4 regions of the Bacillus sp. LH1 genome follow, and region 4 is predicted to be linked to each of the others. Evidence: riboswitches for the same ligand, from Rfam matches in the RefSeq annotation. Region 4 holds a riboswitch; each other region holds the start of a gene.
The links. A riboswitch is a leader RNA that binds a small molecule or an ion and turns the genes downstream of it on or off. The one in region 4 is predicted to bind S-adenosylmethionine.
Positions count from the first base shown of each region.

Region 1 (6,184 bases), 2.5 Mb from region 4:
AGTATGTGAGGCTGTCGCTTACGCGAAGAAGGCTGGACTGAATCCAGATAAAGTGTTAGAGAGTATTTCAACAGGGGCAGCAGGTAGCTGGTCATTAAGTAATTTAGCTCCTCGAATGTTAAAAGGAGACTTTGAGCCAGGATTTTATGTAAAGCATTTTATGAAAGATATGAAAATTGCTTTAGAGGAAGCAGAAAAATTACAATTACCAGTCCCAGGCTTAAGTTTGGCGAAAGAATTGTATGAAGAGTTAATTAAGGATGGCGAAGAAAATAGTGGAACACAAGTACTATATAAAAAATATATAAGGGGGTAAACGAGGTGGACCTTCAAAAGTTTGATGAGATGATTGATACTGTACAGCGAGCTACTTGTATGCAAATTAATGAAAAACAAAAAGAAGCTTTTAAACAAAAATATGATTTTGAACCAGAATTTGAATATGGAAGAGATGAGAAGGGACATTATGTAATTCGAACCTCAAAAAAGATGTTAGAAGAAATGGAGTTTTATTTGGCATTGAAATATGATCGTGATGGAGTGGATCTTTATATGCAAGCTGAGATTGATGGTATATTTCATGTATCTGTTAGCTATGGTGAAGATGCCCTACATCTACAAGAATTGTTTCAATTTCTAGAAGAAAATAAATAAAAGTCCTCATTTGAGGACTTTTATTTATTTAGTCATGTTTAATTTTTATAATTATAAGTTAGAAGCGCGGCGGCATCGTTCAACCGGGAACGGGATAATTTGTGCGATGTGGTTAGGACCAAATTGTTTTGTACGAGCATGGCGTATTATATAAAAAGCACACAGAATTGAAACAGGAATAGCGCCGAATAAACCAAATAATAAAGCGCTTACACAAGATGCGACAAATCCTAAAACACCAATTTCTAACTCTTCCATAATAGCTCCTAAAATAACAGGAAATGCTCCACATGTAACTCCAAGTATAAGTGCGATAAGTAAGCTCATGATTATCCCCCTCTGTTTGCGATATTATTTTCCTTCTAAGTTAATTGTAGTATATCACATATAAAACAGAATTTTCAGAAAAAATTCAATAAATGTTCAAAAAATGTTCGAAAAATGCACTTGAAAAATTAAGGTGTAAATTTGTGATGAAATGGTACTTTCAAGTAAATAAAAAATCAGACTTATTTCAAAATGAAATAAGCCTGTTCCATAGGAGGATGTATATATGTAGAGTGAATAAAAGTTTGGAAAAGGGGGTCCAAGTCCTTTTATTCAACTAACTACCTTAATAGATTGGAACCCAGCCTTCAGTTGTCACAAAAATACGAATAGCTACAACTTGGCGATCATCTTGCAAGGTAAAATAATGTCTTGCATTTTCAGGAACAGATATTAAATCGCCTGGCTCAAGTTCAACATCAAAGAATTTCCCATCTTTACCTTCAATAGCGAAAATGCCGTGACCACTGACGATAAAGCGAACTTCGTCATCTGTATGATGGTGTTCCTTTTGGAAATTAATTAATAATTCGTCAAGGTTAGGTGTGCTACTTGAAAGTGAGATTACATCATGTGCTTTATAACCTCGACGTGCTGAAACATCAGCGATTTCTTTTGAAAAAATAGCTAATATTTCAGCTTTGTTTTCATCTGTTAACGAATAATTTTCATTTAAATGAGTAGGAAGTTTAGAAATATTCCATTTCTCATATAAAACGCCTTCCTCTTGTAGAAATTTAGATACTTCCACTTCATTTTCAATACGAGTATTTACTTCATGAATACGAATTTGCGCCATTAGAAACGCCTCCTTGAATTGATAATAGTTTTATATGAAATTGGAATAAAAACTCATAAGCTTCTAATCTCTTCTTTGCATCAAAGCTATCTCGGCCCCATACGGTAATACCGTGGTTACGGATTAATACTGCACCCGAATCTCCTTGTATATGCTTTCGGAAGTTTTCTCCAAGTGTTGGGATATGGGCATGGTTTTCGATAATAGGAATGTGAATGGTTGCACCTTCTTCCCAAATATCGAGAGCTTTAATAATTTCTTGATTTTGAAGGGTGACTGCATCACTATATAAATTTGTGATGACATTATTATCGGTTGTATGAACATGAAGTACGCAACCGGCATTCGTATTGTTATAAATGTGTGTATGCAATATTGTTTCTGCTGAAGGGCGTAATTCAGTCTCTAAAACGGGAACTCCTACATGATCTACTAATAGAAAATCATCTGGAGTGGTTTTTGTTTTATCTTTACCGCTTGCCGTAATAAGAAAAGTAAGTGGTTCATGACTAACCTTTATAGAAATATTACCACTTGTTGCTGGGAACCAATTTCGTGTTGTTAACTCTTTTTTTATCTCGCTTAAGTCATACCATTGACGAAAAAGTTGTTTCATGCCTTCACCTCCAACAAAAGTTTTAATTCAGCTTGCACATCTTGAAATGTTTCAAACGGTGTATAAGCAATATGATTTTCTTCACACTTTGTAATAAGGAAATCGCGAGCGAATACTTTATCAGCTTGTTTCGCGGCTTGTAAATCAGTAATAGAATCTCCAATTACAATATGAAAGTCATCTGTATCACTTAATTTACGGATTAATGATGATTTACATAATCCGCAATGATTTTGACAATGATCATCACAAGAATGAGGCCATTTAACTGTAATAAACTCTGCTGAAAAGTCTGTTTCATTACAATAAATTTGCTCTTTTGGAATGATTCCTTGTAAGAGTGGATAGACGAAGAAATCCATTCCACCTGATATCACGTAAAAAGAAATGTTATTTTCCTTTACGAATTGTATAAACTCATGAAAACCACTACGGATTTCAGCAGTTTCTATTAAAAATTGAATAATATCATCGTGCAGATTAGTAGGTATTAATTGAAATAATTGAGAAACACCTTCTTGAATGGATAGTTCTTGTGATAAAATTTTATTCTTTACTTCTTCGGCTTCTGGTGGTGCGAATTTTTCCATAATGGACATAATGTTATCATTATTTGTAATCGTGCCATCGAAATCACAAAATACTTGAATACTCATAATTTCACCTCATAAGAGGGATTTCCCCATATTTGTAGTGCACTATGCAAATTTATGTCGTCTACTTCATGGAGTGGTTTATTTTGCAAAGTAGCATCAATTGCAGTACGGAAAGCTTTACCGCCGCCTTGCGCTCCATTTGGATGTCCGTGTATCCCGCCGCCAGCATTAATAACAACATCTTTACCGAAATCTCGTACAATAAAGGGAACGAAACCAGGATGAATACCAGCAGACGGAACAGAAAAGCTCTTCTTGAAAGATGCATCGTCTTCAGTTAAATATTTTGAGATAGCAAGAGCCTCCTCTTTTTCTAGCGCAACACTTCCGTATGGAGATGGGAATAATGAAAAGTCAGCCCCAGCATAACGTAGTAGCTTTCCAAGTAATAATGGAGATGAAACTCCATATAACTTGGATGCTGAATAAGCACCACTTACAGCAGGATGTGCCATAATAGGAACTGGGATTTCATCATCTTCTGCAAGTGATTGTAGTACATCTAGTCCGTAAGCAAATACGTTAAATAATAGAATATCAGCTCCAGCTTGCACTGCACGTTTAGCATTTTCTTTTAAATCAAAAGTTCGTCCTGTTAAATTTACGGCATATAACGTTTTATGTCCGTATGTTTCATATACGGATTGTAAAACTTCTTTTCCAGATACAATGCGTTTCGTAAGTGGTGTTAATGCATTTTCAAATAATATTTCATCATCTTTTACTATATCTACACCACCAATTGCTTGATCGCGTAATTGCGTTTTTAAATACCCAATGTTTCGTCCAATCATTCCTTTAAAAATACTCATTAAAAGGGGACGATCATGCACTTGTAAAAGATTTCGAATACCATCTATCCCGAATTTTGGACCAGGAAAATGTTTTTTTAACTCGTCTGAAAAAGTTAAGTCAATTAATTTTACTTCGCCATCAAGTGATAGCTTTCCAAATGTAGTCGTTAAAATCGCTGGTAAATCTGGACTGAAGTTTAATAGCGGATATTCGATTTTAATAATTCCGCGTTTTACTTTTTTACGTAAATACGAATTGGTATGTTCATGTTCAGCTAATTCCTCAACATGAATGACGTTGCCTTTATGCTGCTTTAATTGTTCTTGCAATAAGTGTGGCAAATGAGTCCAAGAGCCAATTGTTAAACCGAGTGCAATTTGCTCAGCTTTTTTTTCTAAGTTATGTGAATCATCATGGATTAAATACGTCGCTATAATTCCGCTCATTGTTATAACCTCCTAGTTAAATAAAAAAAACTCTCAGCTAAGGAGAGGTTTTTTTACAACCAGCTCCTTATCTGTCAGCGTAATGCTGCGAGAATTAGCACCGTGTCTACAATTGTAGATCGGTTGCCGGGTTTCGTCGGGCTCGTCCCTCCACCTGCTCTTGATAAGAAGTATTTAGAAATGTTTAAATTTTTAAGATAACTGAATTTTGTCAGATATTTTTCGTGTTGTCAATTACTTTTTGAAAAAATTTAATTTATCAATTCGATTAATGGCTTCTCGTAATCTATCTTCTGTATGCAAGAGACCAACACGGACATACCCTTCGCCATGCTCACCAAATCCGACACCAGGAGCAACTGCGACATGTGCTTTTTCTAGTAAAATATCAGAAAATTGCTCAGAGGTGTATCCTTTTGGAACGGGAAGCCATGCAAAGAACGATCCTGTTGGAATGTCTACATTCCAACCAATTGAGTGACAGGCTGAAATAAGAGCGTTTCTTCGAGATTCGTAACTATTTACAAGGTCTATTACACAAGACTGTGAACTTAATAGCGCTTCTCGAGCGGCATCTTGAACTGCACCGAATATACTAACATACATATGATCTTGTAATAGGTTAATTGTTTCAATCACACTTTCATTCCCTACAGCAAAAGCGATGCGCCAGCCAGCCATATTGAAAGTTTTTGATAATGTGTAAATTTCAATTCCTATATCTTTCGCACCATCTGCTTGCAAGAAACTAACAGGTTTTTGACCATCAAATCCGATAGCGCCATAAGCAAAATCGTGAACAACTAATATATTATGTTTATTAGCAAAGTGAATGGTTTCATCAAAAAAATCTTTTGATGCAGTAGCACCGGTAGGATTATTTGGATAGTTTAAAAACATTAATTTTGCACGCTCTGCAATAGAGGCATCAATGTTCGTATAATCTGGTAAAAAGTTATTTTCTGCAATAAGTGGCATTCTTTCAAAGTGTGCTTTTGCTAAAGCAACCCCTGATAAATAATCTGGATAACCTGGATCCGGAACGAGAATCGTATCACCAGGATTTGTAAAACAAATCGGTAATTCTACTAGTCCAGCCTTCCCACCAAACAAAATAGCAACTTCAGTTTTTGGGTTTAATTCGACGCCATATTCACGTTTATAGAATGTAGCCACGGCTTCCTTTAAGCTTTCATGTCCGCGAAATGGCGGATATTTATGATGAATGGTCTTTTCGGCAGCATCTTGTAAAGCTTTTACGATATGCTGCGGTGTTGGTTGATCTGGATTACCTTGACCTAGATTAATAACATCGTGACCAGCTGCAACGACTTTGTTAACTTTTGCAACAAGTGAAGCGAAAAATTGTGTTGGCAATGATGTTACTATCTCAGAAGGTTGAAATAATTTCATACTTTCCACCTCTTTTGAAAGTTGTTACAATTCTAGTGACAAATGATATAATCTTTCCAGTATTTTGTAAAGAGAAAAATAAGAATGGGGCTGAAAAAATGAAAGTCGCATGTATTCAAATGGATATTGTTTTTGGAGATGTAGAAAAAAATATTGAGAATGCTAAAAATAAAATAAGTGAAGCTATGAAGGAAAGGCCAGATGTTATCGTCTTACCAGAACTATGGACAACAGGATATGATTTAACGAGACTTTCTGAAATTGCAGATAGGGATGGAGTGGAAACGAAAGAAAAGTTAATAGAATGGGCGAAGCGATATGATGTACATATTGTTGGTGGGTCCATAGCAAAGCAAACAGAGCAAGGCGTTACAAATACGATGTATGTTGTAAATAATGAAGGACAGTTAGTCAACGAATATAGTAAAGTACATTTATTTCAGCTTATGGATGAACATAAATATTTAATAGCTGGTAA
Region 1 is NZ_CM175007.1:3,948,259-3,954,442, reverse strand. It holds gene ACX9TM_RS20340 (NAD(P)-dependent oxidoreductase) at 1-316, shown strand, start outside; gene ACX9TM_RS20335 (DUF3909 family protein) at 322-654, shown strand; gene ACX9TM_RS20330 (hypothetical protein) at 706-981, opposite strand; gene ACX9TM_RS20325 (1,2-dihydroxy-3-keto-5-methylthiopentene dioxygenase) at 1,268-1,780, opposite strand; gene ACX9TM_RS20320 (methylthioribulose 1-phosphate dehydratase) at 1,758-2,396, opposite strand; gene ACX9TM_RS20315 (2-hydroxy-3-keto-5-methylthiopentenyl-1-phosphate phosphatase) at 2,393-3,052, opposite strand; gene mtnW (2,3-diketo-5-methylthiopentyl-1-phosphate enolase) at 3,049-4,293, opposite strand; SAM riboswitch class I at 4,358-4,463, opposite strand; gene ACX9TM_RS20305 (pyridoxal phosphate-dependent aminotransferase) at 4,528-5,706, opposite strand; gene ACX9TM_RS20300 (carbon-nitrogen family hydrolase) at 5,721-6,184, shown strand, end outside.
Region 1: it holds a riboswitch for S-adenosylmethionine, as region 4 does, so the genes downstream of both, mtnW (2,3-diketo-5-methylthiopentyl-1-phosphate enolase) here and ACX9TM_RS07615 (Na+/H+ antiporter NhaC family protein) in region 4, are expected to answer to the same signal.

Region 2 (6,184 bases), 1.9 Mb from region 4:
GAATTAATCAAACGTTTGTTTAAGCTGTATGTTCGGTAGAAAGAAACTCCTGTAGTTCAAAGGTTAAGAAAGAAAATGGAGAATTAATCAAACGCTTGTTTAAGATATATGTTTGGTGCAGAATCTGAAAAATTTATATATTTATTTTTTTCTTAACAAATGGCGGAAAAATAAGAAAAATTCGCAGGATTATTAAAAATTATCACGAAATAAGTAAAAGTTTAGCGAATAATGGTTTGAAATAATAAAACGTTTTCTATATGATAAAGGTAAAGGTTAGTAAAAAAGTAGGTGAATTTATGACAGTAACATTTTATTCATATCCAAAGTGTGGCACATGTCAAAAGGCAAAGAAATGGTTTGAGGCAAACGATGTAGCATATGAGATGATTCATATTGTTGAAAATCCACCATCAAAAGAAGATTTACGTAATTTACATGAAAAAAGTGAATTACCATTAAAAAAATTCTTTAATACAAGTGGAATGCGTTACCGTGAACTTGGTCTAAAAGATAAGTTGAAAGATGCAAGCGAAGACGAAATGTATGAGCTTTTAGCATCTGATGGCATGTTGATTAAACGTCCAATTGTAACAGATGGAACGAATGTAACACTTGGTTTTAATGAAGAGCAGTTTGAAAGTGTGTGGAAAAAGTACCAATAAGGTATTTTTACATAATTAATACATTCACTGGAGGTACAGTCATGAGCATTCCAAATAATTTACGTTACTCTGAAGAACACGAATGGGTAAAAACTGAAGGTAATGAAGTTGTTATCGGTATCACTCACTTTGCACAAGGTGAGCTAGGCGATATCGTATTCGTTGAACTTCCTGAAGTAGGTGCAACAATCGAAGCTAACGAGCCATTCGGAAGCGTAGAATCTGTTAAAACAGTTTCTGAGTTATACGCACCTGTAAGCGGTAAAGTTGTAGCAGTAAACGAAGAATTAAGTGACCAACCAGAACTTGTTAACGAATCTCCATACGAGGGTGCATGGATGGTTAAAGTTGAACTTTCTGATGCAAGCCAAGTTGAGAAGTTATTAACTGCAGAAAAATATGCAGAAATGACAAACCAAGACTAATTATAGTCGACTAAAGGACAGCCTTTGTGCTGTCCTTTTTTATTTTTTGTGAAATAATGAAATTCAAGTTATATGTAAATAAATAAGCTATTATGAGAAAAACTGTTTTTTGGTAAGGTTTCATAAGTCTTCACAATCTAAACGAGCCGCTTGCGCTTTTCATTGTCCAGCTCCACCTCCTAGCCCTTCATGTCTAAGAACCTTCCGCACGAGAAGACAAAAAGCGTCTTCTGTGCGAAAGAACCTTAGCCAACAGGGCTAAACAGTCGGTTCCGCTTTTCTTTATGATCCAGCTCCAGCGGCTAGATTGTTCGGTGGCTTCGCTTCTTCCTACAAGGCCAAAAGCGCCTTTACGTCAGAAGCTCCATCCCCCTCACAATCTAAACGAGCCGCTTGCGCTTTTCTTTTGCAAAAATAAACAGGAAACAACATGAAAATAACGAATATACTATATACTAAGTTCAAGGTTGTATAGTATATGGTGATCGGGTGATGACATATGATTTATGTAGAAAAAGTCATTATTGTAGAAGGTACATCAGATAGAAGAAAGATTGAATCTATTATTCGTGAACCGGTGGAAATTGTTTGTACAAATGGTACAATTGGTTTGTCGAAAATGGATGAGCTCGTTGATCAGTTTTTTGATAAGGAAGTGTATGTGCTAGTGGATGCTGATGATGCTGGAGAAAAGTTAAGGAAACAATTTCGAAAAGAATTCCCGCAAGCCGAGCATATCTATATTGATCGCTCGTACCGAGAAGTGGCAACTGCGCCATCTACACACTTAGCAAATGTATTATGGGGAGCCGACATTGACGTTTATACAGAATATTTACGGTAAGGAATGATAGAAGTGATTGATTGGACAGGAGCCGAAGCTACAGCCCTAATAGAGAACGAAGAAAAAACAGTATTATATGTATATACTCCAATGTGTGGAACATGCCAATTAGCAAAAAAGATGTTAACAGTGGTTGAGATGACAATTGAAGATTTGAAAATTGGGATGTTAGATTTAAATTATGCTCCGCATTTAGCAAAAGAGTATGGGATTGAAAGTGTACCTTGTTTACTTGTTTTTGAAAATGGGACACTGATGAAGAAGATATACGCATTTCATTCGGTTGAATATTTATATACGGAATTAAAGTAGGCGGCAAAAATTTTGCCGCCTCGACATATTTCTTGGGAAATATGTCGAGATGCAGGATGGATACAGTATTTGTCGAGCGAAAATAACAGGATTGCTCTTTAGTGAGAGGGAATGGTATGTAATAGAAAGTGATATGAAGGATGTGATTTAGGGTGAGATTATATTCTTTGCTTCAATCATTTGTAAATTACGCTAATGGTCAATATCATTTAGAACCGCTTTTAAGACAAGAAGAAAAAACTGTTAATTTTCGCTTTGGAGATGAAAGTTGTTCGTTACAAATTTCAAGAGATTATATAGAGTTGGTACATGAGGAAAGAGGAACGGAACAAATCATTTGCTTAGATGAAAAGGATATAGAACAATTGGTGAATGGAAATGTACGATTGCAAATGCTAATGAATGATGGACGTGTACAATATTCGGGAACGTACCGAACGATGTTATTAGTGGAATCGATGTTTCATATATGTAAACCGATGTCAGTAGGTGCTTAAAATTCTGAAGTTTCATTTTTTGCGAAAATTTCTGTTGACATGGTGAGTGTATATTGATACAATTCAAGTCATAAAATATAGACAATTTCATAAATTTCAAATCAGACGAAAATTGAATCTGATTTCTCTTATCAAGAGAGGTGGAGGGACTGTGCCCTGTGAAGCCCGGCAACCGTCAACTTATGTTGAAATGGTGCCAATTCCTGCAAAGCAAATGCTTTGAGAGATGAGAGAGAGGGATAATGTTGTTATATACGCATAAAAACCTTTCTGCTTCTCTAAAGCAGAAAGGTTTTTTTATTGTTTGAATGTGGAGGACATTCAAATAATAAAAGTAATGATAATAGTGGACTACACGCATTAAAAATAAAAAATTGCGGAGTCGACCTAAACAAAAAAGGGGTGAACATCATGATTCTATTAGAGAATGTAAGGAAAATATATAAGGCGAAAAGCGGTGATGTCACTGCTGTAGATAACGCCAATTTAAAAATAGATAAAGGTGAAATATTTGGTGTTATCGGATATAGTGGCGCTGGAAAAAGTTCTTTAATTAGATTGTTCAATCAGTTGGAGAAACCAACTTCTGGCCAAATTACAATTGCAAATCGTGTCATTTCAGCAATTACAGGAAGCGAACTTCGTAAGGCAAGACAAGAAATTGGAATGATTTTTCAGCACTTCAACTTACTTTGGTCACGAACAGTACGTGAAAATATAGAGTTTCCACTTGAAATTGCAGGTGTTGATAAAGCGAAGAGAAGAAAACGTGTTGATGAATTAATTCATCTTGTTGGATTAGAAGGAAGAGGAGACGCGTACCCATCTCAGCTGAGCGGGGGACAAAAGCAACGCGTCGGGATTGCAAGAGCATTAGCTAATAATCCACAAGTGCTTTTATGTGACGAAGCAACGTCAGCTCTTGATCCGGAAACGACAGATCAAATTTTGGATTTACTATTAGACATTAATAAGCGCCTTGGTTTAACAATTGTACTCATTACACATGAGATGCACGTAATTCGAAAGATTTGTAATCGTGTTGCGGTAATGGAGAAAGGAAAGATTGTAGAAACAGGCCCAGTACTTGATGTATTCCGTAATCCGAAGCAAGATATTACGAAACGATTTGTAAAGCAGTTAACGGATTCTGAAGATACAAATGAAACGATTGAAAGTTTAATTGAAAAATATCCAGATGGAAAAGTAATTCGTTTGCAGTTTATCGGTGAGGCTGTAGAAAGACCAGTGCTTCAACGATTGATGCAACGCAGTGACATAGAAGTTAGCATTTTGCAAGGAAATATCGCACAAACGAATAACGGTTCTTACGGTAGTTTAGTCGTTCATTTAAATGGTGAGGAAACAGCGATCCAGCAAGCAATAGAAGGAATTCATCAAGATCAAGTAGAGCTGGAGGTGATTGCACATGGATAAGTTACTTGCAAATGTTGATTGGAATCAAATGTTAGAAGCAACTGGTGAAACGTTATATATGACGGCAATCGCAGCTCTTGCGACATTTGTTTTAGGACTCATTTTAGGATTGTTACTCTTCATGACAGCAAAAGATAATTTATGGGAAAACAAATCAATTAATACGGTGATTGGAGCATTCGTAAATATATTCCGTTCTATACCATTCATCATTTTAATTATTTTATTAATCCCATTCACAAAGATTATTCTTGGAACAATTCTTGGAGCAAGTGCAGCTTTGCCGGCTTTAATTATTGGAGCAGCACCATTCTACGCGAGAATGGTTGAAATCGCACTTCGCGAAATTGATAAAGGTGTAATTGAAGCTTCAAAAGCAATGGGAGCAAAAACAAGCACAATTATTTTGAAAGTGTTAATTCCAGAATCGTTACCAGCATTAGTATCTGGTATTACGGTTACGACAATTGCTTTAGTAGGCTATACAGCAATGGCAGGAGTTGTTGGTGCTGGTGGCCTTGGAACACTTGCTTACTTAGAAGGATTCCAAAGAGGGAATAACGATGTAACAATCGTTGCGACAATTTGTGTATTACTAGTTGTATTTTTAATTCAGTGGATTGGTGATAGTTTAACGACTCGAATAGATAAACGATAATGAAAAACGGGAGGATGTTTCAAATGAAAAAATTGTTACTTACGGCACTTATTTCAACTTCAATTTTTGGATTAGCTGCTTGTGGCGGGAAAGATAAAGATGAAAAGAAACTTGTTGTGGGTGCTTCTAACGTACCGCACGCTGTTATTTTAGAAAAGGCAAAACCGTTACTTGAGAAAAAAGGAATTGAGTTAGAAATTAAAAAATTCCAAGACTACGTATTACCAAATAAATCGTTGGCGGATAAGGATTTAGATGCAAACTACTTCCAGCACATTCCGTATTTAGAAAAAGAAATTAAAGATAAAAAATATGACTTTGAAGTAGCAGGAAAAATTCATTTAGAACCAATTGGTGTGTACTCTCAAAAGTATAAGAGCTTAAAAGAGCTTCCGGACGGAGCGACAATTATTATGAGTAATTCAGTTGCTGACCATGGACGTGGTTTAGCAATTTTACAAAAAGAAGGTATTTTAAAAATTAAAGACGGAATAGATCCAGTTAAAGCAACTCCAAAAGATATTGCAGATAATCCGAAAAATCTAAAATTCAAAACGGATATCGAGCCTGGTTTATTGCCACAAGTGTATAACAATAAAGAAGGCGACGCTGTTTTAATTAACTCTAACTATGCAATTGATGCAAAGTTAAATCCGGAAAAAGATGCAATTGCAATTGAAGGAAATGATTCACCATACGCAAACATAGTAGCTGTTCGTAAAGGTGATAAAGATAAGAAAGAGATTAAAGCTCTTGTAGAAGTATTGCATTCTAAAGAAATTGAAAACTTCATTAATAAAGAATATAAAGGGGCAGTTGTTCCTGTAAAAGAATAATTGCTGAAAAGGGCTGGTGTATGCCGGCTCTTTTTATAACTACATAACCATTGGGGAGAAGGGGAAATCATATGAAAAAGGTTCTACTGTCAGTTGTTACAGCGTTGTCTGTATTTACATTAGCTGCTTGCGGAGGAAAAGAGGAGAATAAGCTTGTTGTGGGAGCTTCTAACGTGCCACACGCTGTTATTTTAGAAAAGGCACAGCCGATATTAGAGAAAAAGGGTATTAAATTAGAAATTAAAAAATTCCAAGATTATGTGTTGCCGAATAAGGCTTTAGCGGATAAAGAAATTGATGCGAACTACTTCCAGCACATTCCTTACTTAGATAAAGAAATTCAAGAAAAGGGATATAAAATTGTAAACGCAGGAAAAATCCATTTAGAACCTATGGGCATTTATTCTAAGAAATATAAAAGCTTAAAAGACTTACCAGATGGCGGAACAGTGATTATGAGTAATAACGTAGCGGAGCGAGGCCGTATGTTAGCATTGTTACAAAAAGGTG
Region 2 is NZ_CM175007.1:4,865,016-4,871,199, reverse strand. It holds gene ACX9TM_RS25310 (arsenate reductase family protein) at 300-665, shown strand; gene gcvH (glycine cleavage system protein GcvH) at 707-1,090, shown strand; gene ACX9TM_RS25300 (toprim domain-containing protein) at 1,590-1,934, shown strand; gene ACX9TM_RS25295 (thioredoxin family protein) at 1,938-2,246, shown strand; gene ACX9TM_RS25290 (hypothetical protein) at 2,399-2,743, shown strand; SAM riboswitch class I at 2,869-2,976, shown strand; gene ACX9TM_RS25285 (methionine ABC transporter ATP-binding protein) at 3,155-4,180, shown strand; gene ACX9TM_RS25280 (methionine ABC transporter permease) at 4,173-4,838, shown strand; gene metQ (methionine ABC transporter substrate-binding lipoprotein MetQ) at 4,862-5,674, shown strand; gene metQ (methionine ABC transporter substrate-binding lipoprotein MetQ) at 5,746-6,184, shown strand, end outside.
Region 2: it holds a riboswitch for S-adenosylmethionine, as region 4 does, so the genes downstream of both, ACX9TM_RS25285 (methionine ABC transporter ATP-binding protein) here and ACX9TM_RS07615 (Na+/H+ antiporter NhaC family protein) in region 4, are expected to answer to the same signal.

Region 3 (6,184 bases), 1.3 Mb from region 4:
TAACATCAATCATCTTCCGAATGACATCCTCTGTTTTCTTTATCTCACTCTCTGAGCGTCCCTGGTTAATCAAAAGAACCAGCGCAAACATATCATCTTTCGCATAGGACAAAACTGCATTTTCATTCTTTTCCACGTAACGAATCGTAATGTTGAGTAAATTAAACTCTTCTTCATTTAATACGTTACGTAAATCATCTATATACTCCGTGAAAGCATCTATAGGCACAAAGTATTCTTGTAACACTTCGGTCCTATTTGGATTTTCATATTCCATAAAAGCACTATCTGATCTCATAACATTATTACGCGTCTCATACTTTCCATCTGTACGTTCAAAATAACCTCTTTGTATATCCCAAAATGTATTCTTTCCCCAATCACTATAACGTGATAACCCAAGTAAAAATTTCGGTACCGCTATAATATTTTCTTCCTTTAATTCACTGTACTCTTCTCTCATATTTTGATTTTGTGCCAAAATATAATCTGTCACATACATCTCTTTTAAAAATGAATTTGGAGCAACAGAAATACGCGCTAAGTGCATACGAACATTTTCATCTCTTTTCACTTTCTCTTTGAAATAAGATACGTATTCTTTATAATCTATCATTCTCGTGTGCATTTCATATAATTCATCATCTGTTAACTTCAGCGTCACATCTAAAATAACTCCAAATAAACCGTAACCCCCAATGACATATGGAAATAACTCTGCATTTTCTTCTCTACTTACATTACGTACCGTGCCATCTGCCATTAACAATCTAAATGAATCTACTGTATCAATTAGTGCCTCATGACGAATATCACGCCCGTGTACATTTACACTTAATGAACCACCAACAGTAAAAATATTTTGAGACTGCATGACCTGTACCGCAAGGCCATATGGATTTATTTTCTTCTGAATATCATTCCACGTGACACCACTTTGAACTGTAATCTGCTTCTTCTCTGGATCAAATTCTAATATTTTATTATATCCTTTCATATCGAGCATCGTGCCATTTGGATAATATGTCTGTCCTCCTTGGCTATGTTGCATGCCTGCAATGGAAATTTTCTGTCCTGAAACTTTTGCATCTCGCACTAATTTTATTAACGAGTGCTCTTCCGTAGCACTTTCAACACGTTTTATTTTTGTCGGAAGCAATTTACCTACATCACTCATAATAGGATGATCAATTTGTTTTTTATACGTATGTACAGACGTTGCAAGCAAAACCGTATATGCAACAATGACCACTACTATCTTTCTTTTTTTCAAAGGACACTCTCCTTATTAGCAACAAAAAGAGATACCTGTTCTTTCAGGTACCTCTCTTGACAGTGATTACTTTGCTGCTGGCAATTGTATTGGATCAAATTTATCATACGATGTAAACTTCGCATCCGTAATAATGTGCGCTTTATCCTCACCATTGCTACTCATAACCATATCTATCTTTGCTGATTCATATTTAAAATCTTTTGTAATAATATATTCTCCATCTATTTCTTCTATCTTTGCATTTTGGCCTTGTAGCATTTGTTTCTGCTTTTCATCCATACTAGCTAACATACTCTCTGTCTCTTGCCCTTTTAATGCAAACTTCAGCTTATAATTATCTCCACTTTTCTCCATCTTCACTTTATTTAAAATTTCCGATGGAATCTCTAAATTATCTACCATTCCTTGAGTCGCATTCATTCCGTTAGCATTTAATTGTTCCTCTGGTACAGACATAACTTCACCCGTATTAGGATTTTTCAACTGACCAGCAATTTTGCCACCCACATCATAAACAACAACCTCTGTACCAGAAACATTCATTTCAGAACGAGAATTTTTTTTCTTCGGCTCTAATTGCATTTTGGCCTTTATTACATTCATCTCTGTTCCTTCAGCCTTTATTCCCACATCATATGTCATCGTTACATTTTCTTCGTTTTTAAAAGCTTCATTCGCTTTATTAAAAACATCCTTCGCTGTTAATTCCTTTTCTTTCTGCACAGCTTCTTTTTTCGGTTCATCAGTCTTTTTTGCTTTCTCATTACTACACCCTACTCCTAGACCGACTGCAAGTACTAAACTTGAAATTAAAATAATTTTTTTCATAACGTCCCCTCCTTCCCAAAAATAATATCATCTCTTTTCCTATGAAATCTATATAATTCGTAATATTCTTCTTTAAATTTATTTCCTATATAGCAACATGTTTGAGAAAAAGTTTAAATATGATGTAAATAATAACAACTCATTTCAGGAGGTCATTATGAAAGCTATTATTTGCACAAAGTATGGACCACCTAATGTTCTCCAACTTCAAAATATAGAAAAGCCTAAACCTAAAAAAAATGAAGTATTAGTTAAAATTCACGCAACAAGTGTATCGACTGGAGATTGTAGAATACGTGGCTTTAATAGCCCCCTCTTATTTTGGATTCCTATGCGGATCATATTAGGTTTCAGAAAACCGAGAAAACCTATACTTGGCGTAGAGTTATCCGGTGAAATCGAAGACATTGGAACAGATGTAACACAATTTAAAAAAGGAGATCAAGTTTTTGCATTAACAGAACTAAACCTTGGTGGTTATGCCGAATACACATGCGTGCATGAAAGTGGATTAATAGCATTAAAACCTACCAATGTGACATATGAAGAAGCTGCCGTTATTCCTTTTGGCGGAACTTCAGCATTGCACTTCCTTAGAAAAGGACAGATAAAAAAAGGGCAACGAGTACTTATATACGGCGCCTCTGGGTCAGTAGGGACAGCTGCCGTACAACTTGCGAAATACTTCGGGGCGACTGTCACAGCCATTTGTAGTAGTTCGAATTTCGATTTAGTAACAGCTTTAGGGGCAGACAACGTAATTGATTATATGAAAGAAGATTTTACTAAGCGGGGCGAGCACTATGATATTATATTTGATGCAGTTGGAAAATATAATAAGTCTCTTTGTACAGATGCATTAATGCCTAATGGAAAATATGTATCTGTGAACGGAATGATGGCAAAAGTCAGTAAAGAAGATATGAACCTACTAAAACAACTAGCTGAAACAGAAAAGCTAAAGCCTGTTATTGATAGAACTTACCGATTAGAAGAAATTGCTGAAGCTCATATATATGTAGAAAAAGGACATAAAAAGGGGAACGTTTCGATTACCTTAAAATAAAATATATTCTGAAAATATCATTGACAATTCTTTTTGTACGATTTACTATTAGTACCATATTCAAAACTACATACACATACTCTTATCAAGAGTGGCGGAGGGACTGGCCCGATGATGCCCGGCAACCGAGCTTATGACGTATAAGCTAAGGTGCTAATTCCTGCAAAACGAGTTTTCGTTTTGGAAGATAAGAGAGGAATCTATTTCGTCTATTCGGCACCTCTCTTATTTTTTGGGAGGTGCTTTTTATTTTGGAACGTATATGAAGGGGGATTTATAGATGAAAAAGGTATTATTAAGCATTGTAAGCGGAGCAGTATTATTATTAGGCGCATGTAGTGTGAGTTCAGATAAAGAGGTAAAAGAATTAGACGAGAAAAAGATTACTGTCGGTGTAACAGGTGGACCACATGAACAAATTTTTGAAAAGGTAAAAGAAGTTGCAGCAAAAGATGGCCTCGAAATTGATATAAAAGTATTTAATGATTATGTAGCGCCAAACGTATCATTAGATGAAAAAAGCCTTGATGTAAATAGCTACCAAACGAAATCGTATTTAGATGTATTTAAAGCTGAACGCAATATGAAATTAGCTGAAGTATTTTCAACAGTAACATTCCCTATGGGTGTATATTCTAAAGATATAAAAGATGTAAAAGACTTAAAAGAGGGCGATGCAATTGCTGTACCAAATGACCCAACGAATGAACTTCGAGCTTTAAAATTATTTGAAAAAGCAGGGGTTTTAAAAGTTGATCCAAAGGCTACAGAAAAAGCGACTGCAAAAGATGTAATTGAAAATCCAAAAAAATTAAAGATTGTCGAATTAGAGGCATCTCAATTACCAACGCAACTAAGTGAAGTGAAAGCAGCTGCAATTAACACAAACTTTGCATTAGGTGCAAAATTAAGTCCAGCGAAAGATTCTATTTTCCGCGAAGGAAAAGATTCACCCTATGTGAACTGGGTTGTTGTTCGTACTGAAAATAAAGATGATGCCGTTGTAAATAAATTAAAGAAAGCTTATCAATCTAAAGAAGTAAAAGAGTTTATCGAGAAAAAATTTGATGGTTCAGTTTTACCATCTTGGTAGGAGCTGACGATAATGATTGAATTAAAAAACATATCCAAAGTATTTACAACAAAAAAAGGGAATGTTGAGGCTCTTAAGTCTACTTCCCTTAAAGTAGAAAAAGGCGAGGTATTTGGAATCATTGGGTATAGTGGCGCTGGTAAAAGTACATTGATTCGATGTGTAAATTTATTAGAAAAACCAACGACAGGAAATATCATTGTAAACGAACAAGACTTAACAACGTTATCGACAAAAGAACTAGCAAAAGCGAGACAAAAAATCGGAATGATCTTTCAAGGATTCAATTTACTTAAAACTGTTACCGTTTATGAAAATATCGCATTACCGTTACGGCTTGCTGGCATTCCAAAAGCAGAAATTGAAAAAAGAGTAGAAAAGTATTTACGCATTGTCGATCTTTTTAATAGAAAAGATGCGTATCCAAGCGAACTTTCTGGTGGTCAAAAACAGCGTGTCGCAATTGCTCGTGCGCTATCACATGAACCTGAAGTGTTATTAAGTGATGAAGCAACGAGCGCATTAGATCCAGAAACAACCGATTCTATCCTTGATTTGCTATTAAAGATTAACGAAGAAATCGGAATTACGATTTTACTCATTACACATGAAATGAATGTCATCCAGCGTATATGTGACCGCGTTGCTGTTATGGAACATGGATCTGTAGTCGAAAGTGGGACTGTAAAAGATATTTTCACAAACCCACAACATGTAACAACGAAGAAATTTGTAAATAGCGCATTTGCAGCGAAAATTCCAGAAAAGGTACAGAAAGAACTACAAAGTACTGGAGAAATTGTAACACTTTCATTTATTGGCACTACTTCAGGGGAACCTGCCTTAGCCGTTGCCACAAAACGGTTCCAAGTATATCCGAATATTTTATCCGGTAATATTACGCAGTTAAAACATGAAGCATATGGGAAACTAGTCGTTCATATGCAAGGGGAACAAAATGAAATCCACCGTGCTTTATCATTTTTACAAGAGCAAGGAATCATCGTAGAAGGAGGTAGAACAGATTATGGGAAACAAGTCCTTTTTGGATGAATGGGGTAAAGTCATATGGGAAGCCACAATCCAAACCTTTCAAATGACATCTATTTCATTACTCATCTCGATCCTTATTGCACTGCCACTTGGTGTTACACTTGTTTTAACGAGACCTGGTGGACAGCATGAAAATAAAATCATCTATCCTATTCTTAATACGGTTATTAATGTTATTCGCTCTCTTCCATTTATCATTCTATTATTCTTCATTTTACCTTTTACAAAGTTTCTAATGGGAACATCCATTGGCGTACAAGGTGTTATCGTACCGCTTGTCGTCTTCACAGCCCCTTATATCGCACGTTTAATGGAGACAGCTTTACTAGAAGTCGATCGCGGTGTCATTGAAGCCTACCAAGCGATGGGAGTCTCTACTATAAAAATCATTTGGCACGTCCTGGTTAAAGAAGCTCGTCCCTCCCTTGTACTTGGATTAACAATCGCAACGATTGGCTTAATCGGCGCAACAGCAATGGCTGGTCTTGTAGGCGCTGGTGGGCTAGGGGACTTAGCATATCGCTTCGGACATTTACGCTATGAACCTGAAGTAATGTATGCAACTGTCTTTATTTTAATTATCCTCGTTCAAGGATTACAGTCTTTAGGGAATGGTGTTGCACGAAGATTGAAGAAAGATTAAAAAAAGAAGGTATCTCACCAAGGTGAGATACCTTCTTTTTTATCTTTTAAATCCACCTTCTGAATGAATAACTTGCCCAGTAATCCACTCAGCTTCTTCACTTACTAGAAATTTAATGAGTCTAGCTGCATCCTTTGGCTCACCAATTCTGCCAAAAGGAAACATCGGCTTTAACCCTTGTTTTATCTCTTCAGTCATCCATCCTGTATCAGTTGGTCCTGGATT
Region 3 is NZ_CM175007.1:184,019-190,202, reverse strand. It holds gene ACX9TM_RS01075 (FAD-binding oxidoreductase) at 1-1,273, opposite strand, end outside; gene ACX9TM_RS01070 (DUF6612 family protein) at 1,340-2,104, opposite strand; gene ACX9TM_RS01065 (NAD(P)-dependent alcohol dehydrogenase) at 2,262-3,170, shown strand; SAM riboswitch class I at 3,250-3,364, shown strand; gene ACX9TM_RS01060 (MetQ/NlpA family ABC transporter substrate-binding protein) at 3,451-4,263, shown strand; gene ACX9TM_RS01055 (methionine ABC transporter ATP-binding protein) at 4,276-5,316, shown strand; gene ACX9TM_RS01050 (methionine ABC transporter permease) at 5,291-5,959, shown strand; gene ACX9TM_RS01045 (SDR family oxidoreductase) at 5,999-6,184, opposite strand, start outside.
Region 3: it holds a riboswitch for S-adenosylmethionine, as region 4 does, so the genes downstream of both, ACX9TM_RS01060 (MetQ/NlpA family ABC transporter substrate-binding protein) here and ACX9TM_RS07615 (Na+/H+ antiporter NhaC family protein) in region 4, are expected to answer to the same signal.

Region 4 (6,184 bases):
TCACGTAAATATTGGTTTAACATCGCAATTGGATTTTTTCTTTCCTTCTCATCTAACACGTTATGAAAATCAGCTAAAATTGCATCGCGTACACGTCCGAATAAAGATTGTTTCATTATAAATCTTCCTCTCTTCTACTTTATTTATAATTTGATTTATTGTTTTAGTTTTTCATTAATTTGTTCCACTCATCTTCAAAGTTACTATATGGTTTAGAACTTTCTGGAGCAGATTCAACAACTACATCTTTTTCTTTTTTCCACTCACGGTATCCGTAGTATAAAACCACTAAAGCAGCGATACCGATTAATGCTGGCGAATGAGAAAGTGCAATGGATAAACCGATTAAACCAACAATACCCCAAGCTAACTTTCCAAAAAATGATTTAGCTCGCACAAATGATTTATAGCTCCAATATACAACTCCTGCTCCGATTGCGAATCCTACAATACCAGCAAGACTACCAAGAGCAATTAAAGCCAAAATACCGGCTGCGATAAACGCTAGAAATTGTTTCATCTTGTGCTTGCCTCCCTTCGATTTGATACTCTTATCTTAACTATTTTTTCATCTTTCCATAACGAGCTTAAGAACCGTTTTTAACTCAGACTTAAGACCGAGTCATATTCAGCCCTTTACGCAAAAAAACGTGCAGAGTCTATTCTCTGCACGTTTTTTAATTACTAACATTCATATTAAATTAAGCTGTTTTATGATACTCTTTTTTCTCAGCTACTTTCGAAAACCTTGGAAACCCAATTAAAATAGAAACAATCCCACATACTCCAACTAAGATTGGATAAAATGCATATGGCAACAATTCAACCGGAGATAACGCTGCAAATCCTGCTGCCGTTAACATTTGGGCACCGTACGGAATTAATCCTTGCACACAACATGAGAAAAGATCTAATACACTCGCTGATTTACGAGGATCTATTTCATATTGATCTGCAATATTTTTTGCAAGCGGGCCTGTAAAGATAATTGAAATCGTATTATTCGCTGTACACATATTCGTCATACTCACTAAACCAGCAATACCAAATTCCGCTCCTTTTTTCGAACGAATATTACGTGTTAATACATTCATTAAATATTGAATACCACCATTATATTGGATTAATTCAACCATACCGCCAATTAATATAGCAAGTAATACTAACTCCATCATACCGCCCATTCCAGTCGTTACACTTTTAAAGAAACTTTCTAACGTGTAACTTCCATCTATAAGGCCGATAACACCAGATAGTACAGTTCCACCAGTTAATACAATAAGTACATTCCAGCCAAGTAGCGCTGTAATAAGTACTCCTGCGTACGGTAAAATCTTTATCCAATCAAAGCTATGTGCTTTAATCTGCGTGTCACTTCCTGAAGTAACTATTACTAATAGTACAATTGTAATAATAGCCGCTGGTAACACAATTAAAAAGTTCGTTTTAAACTTATCTTTCATTTCTGTTCCTTGTGAACGAACAGCTGCGATTGTTGTATCTGAAATAAATGATAAATTATCACCAAACATCGCTCCGCCAACAACAGTAGCCATTGCAAGCGCAATTGAGATATCAGTTTGACCACTAATACCTACAGCAATCGGCGCTAATGCTGCAATTGTTCCCATTGAAGTTCCCATCGCTAATGAAATAAATGCACCAATAACAAAGATTCCAGCTACGATAAATCCTGGCGGTAAAATAGTTAACGCTAAATTAACAGTTGAGTCTACTCCGCCCATTCCTTTAGCAGTTTCAGAAAACGCACCTGCAAGCACAAAAATTAATACCATAATCATAATATCCGGATTTCCTGCACCTTTAGCGAACCGCTCTACTTTCACATTAAAACTTTCTTTACGATTCATCACTAAAGCGACTCCTACAGCAATTGAAATCGCTACAAGTATCGGCAATTTATAGAAATCACCTGTAATAATTCCAGAACCAATAAATAGCGCCAAAAATATTCCAAGTGGTAATAAAGCTAAACCATTTCCTCTCGTTTCTTTCAAAGTACCATCTCTCCCTAGTTTCAACCTTTTTCTAATGAATAACAAAAGACCTCTTCCGATGAGAAGAGGTCTTATACATCTATAAGAAACACTCTTCTCATCTTTCAAGCACACGCTTGCTGGATTTGGCACAGCACTCTGAAATCGAGTCCGCTGCCGAGGCATCGTAGGGCCAGTCCCTCCGCCTCTCTTTATAAGAAGGTTTCATATTTATTTTTTAATAATAATTTCTTCCCTAACTTTACTCGCTTACAAAACAAAAGTCAATTATTTTTTGTATAGATTTTTTTGGTAATTATACAAAAATTTGAATACAACAATCATTTTAACTTTTCGATTTCTTCTTCCAATATTGAAATCCAATAAAATTCACTATTTTTTATTGTTGCTAATATCCATTTCGTAGTGTGCCATGCTAGCTCATACTCTTCCTTCGTGACATCACCACTTTTATAAGCATCCTCTAGCTCCTCTTCATCTAATACATACACCTTACCGCTAGATAATAATACTACATCTAAATATAAATCATCAAAATACGGTAAACCACGATCGTCTATTTTATATTCTTTCGCCACATCGATATAATATTGCACTAATTTTTTCTGATCATCTAACATAGCGGTAATCGCAAAGTTTTTCCCGTCTATGAAATATTGAATCCACGTATACTGATCTGCTGCAATACAAAGTTCTTCACCATCATATTCTTTACAACTAGGCTCTCTCACCTTTTTTATATCCAGTATTCCGAGCATTCCCTCTTCCACTTGCTTAACCGTATAACTCTTTTCTATTAGTCTCTTCCACGAAGAACCGTCACCATATTTTCGTTTCATTATGTCTGCTCCTCTTCTATATACAGAAAAGCTCCCACATATTATGTGAGAGCTTGTTCATATTATAATTAAGCCGCTTGACCCTTTTCAGAAATCTCTTTTAAATAAGCTTGTCCTTTTTCAGCGTCATATTGACCTTCCCACTTAGACATAACTACAGCTGCTAAAGAGTTTCCTACAACGTTAACTGCTGTACGAGCCATATCTAAAATACGGTCAATACCAGCAATGAACGCTAAGCCTTCAGGTGGAATACCTACTGTACCAAGTGTCGCTAATAATACAACGAATGATACGCCCGGTACACCTGCGATACCTTTTGATGTAACCATTAATACAAGTAATAATGTAATTTGTTGTGTAATAGATAAATCAATACCGTACATTTGCGCCAAGAAAATAGCCGCAATTGCTTGATATAAAGTTGATCCATCTAAGTTAAATGAATAACCAGTCGGAATAACGAAAGATGTAATTGCTTTCGGACAACCGAATTTCTCCATTTTCTCCATGATTTTTGGTAAAACTGTTTCTGAGCTTGCTGTAGAATACGCTAAGATCAGCTCGTCTTTTAAAATCTTAAAGAATTGGAAAATGTTAATTCCAAATATTTTCGCTGTAAGTCCTAAGACAACTACGACGAAGAAGATCATTGCTCCATATACGACAATTAGTAATTTCCCTAATGGAATTAATGAAGCAAGACCAAATGTAGAAACTGTAACACCAATTAGTGCAAATACACCAAATGGTGCAAATTTCATAACTTGGTTTGTTACGTAAAACATTGCGTCAGCCACACCTTGGAAAAATTGAAGAACTGGTCTTCCTCTTTCACCAATTGCTGCTACACCTAAACCAAATAGTACAGAGAAGAAGATAATAGCTAGCATATCTCCGTCAGCTAACGACTTCATAATGTTCGTTGGAACAATATTTACAAATGTATCTGCAAATGAATGACTTTGTACTTGCTCTGTCGTATGTGTATATTTCGAAATATCTGTCTTTGTTAACTGCTCCATATTTACGCCTTTTCCTGGTTGGAAAATATTCGCTATTAATAGACCGACAATAATTGCAATTGTTGTAATGATTTCAAAGTAAATAATTGTTTTTCCGCCTAGTCGACCTAATTTTTTAACATCGCCAACACCAGCAACCCCAACAACAATACTTGCTACAACAATTGGCACAACGATCATTTTAATTAATCGGATGAAAATATCACCAATTGGTTGTAAATAACTCACCACTGCTGGATTGCCAAAGAAAATCGCCCCAACCGCAATACCAAGCGCAAGTCCTATTAATATTTGCCATGCTAGTCCTATTCTTTTCATATTTGTTGTAACCCCCTCTTCGATGTGTCACTCTATCTCTCATTCTATCTCTATAAAACTAAGAAATTAAGAGTATTACATATTATTCGACAATTCACTACATTTTGTCCCTGTTAAAAATCATAAATCAAAAATTTAAATCTGACAACAAAATAACTTTGCCCGAACGCAAATAATTTTCTTGACAAAAAGTAGACCCATGTCAGAAAACCTCACATGAGAACGATTCCTCACTAGTGTTTTATTAGCTTTCCAAGTAATATTTCACCTCATAAAAACGATTACTTTCCTCCTTCATTTTACAGGAAAATTCCAAAATATACCTTTGTTACACATATGAATAAAATGTAAGCACTATGACAAATACAGTTGAAAAATGATAAATTCCGACAAAACTTAGCAATTTTATAAAATTTTCTTTACATTATGATTACAACGATAGACACCCTTCTTCTTATGATATATAACATTCATAGGGAAAGGAGTCAGACAACAATGAAAAAGAAATTTGCAGCGTTTAGTGTTTTAGCAGCAGGAACGATTTTTGCTTCCCCGTTACTTTCACCCGTATACGCTGAAACGAATCAAGATAAATTATCTAACATTCAATCTGAATTAGAAGGCAAACAAAGTGACTTACAAAATAAATCAGTCGAGAAAGAACAAATAGAAAAAGAAATTCAAGAATTACAGAAGAAAATCGATGAATTAACTACTTCCATTAATAAAAATGAGACTGAATTAAACGATACAAAAAAAGAAATTAGCAAAACACAACAAGTAATTACTGACAAAAAGAAACATATAGAACAATTACAAACAAACATAGATACACGTCAGGAAGTTATTAAACAACGATTACAATCTATGCAAGAAAAACCGCGTACAAATATCATTACAGAAGTATTAACAAACTCTACAAACATTGCTGATCTTGTTGATAATATGTACTCCGTAAGTTTAATATTAAACAACGATACAGATATTGTAAAAAAACAAACATCTGATCAAAATGCTGTAACGACAGAAAAAGAGGCTGTTGAGAAAAAAGAACAACAACTGAAAGACTCTGAACAAAAACTAGAACAAAAACAACAAGAATTACAAAATAACCAACAGCAGCAACAAACTCTTATTAACGATCTACATACGAAAGTAGCAAAAGTAGATTCAGAGATTGAAGGATTAGAAGAATCCAAGGGCATTTTAGAAAATCAACGTCAAGCTGTTCAAAAAGCAATTGAAGAAGAAAAACGGGCGGAAGAAGCTCGTAAAGCGGAAGAAGCCCGCCAGGCAGAAGAGGCTCGCAAACAACAAGCTACTAAATCTGCTCAAGCGGCCCCAACACCACATGATACAAATATCGGTGGTTTTATCAAACCAGCAGCTGGATCAAAAACTTCCGGATTTGGTGTACGTTCTTTAGATAACCATAAAGGAATTGACATCGCTGCTTCGGGAACGGTTCCAATTATCGCTGCTGCAGATGGCGTTGTTATTCGCTCAGAATTATCATCTAGTTACGGAAACGTAGTGTATTTATCTCACCGTATAAACGGAAAAACATATACGACAGTATATGCTCATATGAATAGTCGTTCTGTATCGAATGGACAAACTGTAAAACAAGGCGATCAGCTTGGATTTATGGGGAATACGGGCCAATCATACGGACAACATTTACACTTCGAACTTCATCTTGGAGAATGGAATGTCGGCAAGACAAACGCAGTTGACCCATCTCCTTATATCGGATTATAAAAAACCTCGGTGCCTACCGAGGTTTTTCATTTACACTTCACACACTATAGGCATTCTACATAGACTATAACTAAATGCCTATAGTTTACGAGGTGATCCATATGAATACGCAATTACAACAAAAAATAGAAGAAGCTAGAGAAACGTATATTGGCCGGATATTTACATTTGGCGGCTCAGTTTTATTTTTAATCGGTTCATTCCTCGCAGTCACCACAGCCTA
Region 4 is NZ_CM175007.1:1,439,509-1,445,692, reverse strand. It holds gene ACX9TM_RS07625 (PspA/IM30 family protein) at 1-116, opposite strand, end outside; gene ACX9TM_RS07620 (lmo0954 family membrane protein) at 164-520, opposite strand; gene ACX9TM_RS07615 (Na+/H+ antiporter NhaC family protein) at 702-2,018, opposite strand; SAM riboswitch class I at 2,113-2,218, opposite strand; gene ACX9TM_RS07610 (ribonuclease FAU-1 family protein) at 2,339-2,857, opposite strand; gene gltP (glutamate/aspartate:proton symporter GltP) at 2,926-4,200, opposite strand; gene ACX9TM_RS07600 (murein hydrolase activator EnvC family protein) at 4,696-5,961, shown strand; gene ACX9TM_RS07595 (hypothetical protein) at 6,063-6,184, shown strand, end outside.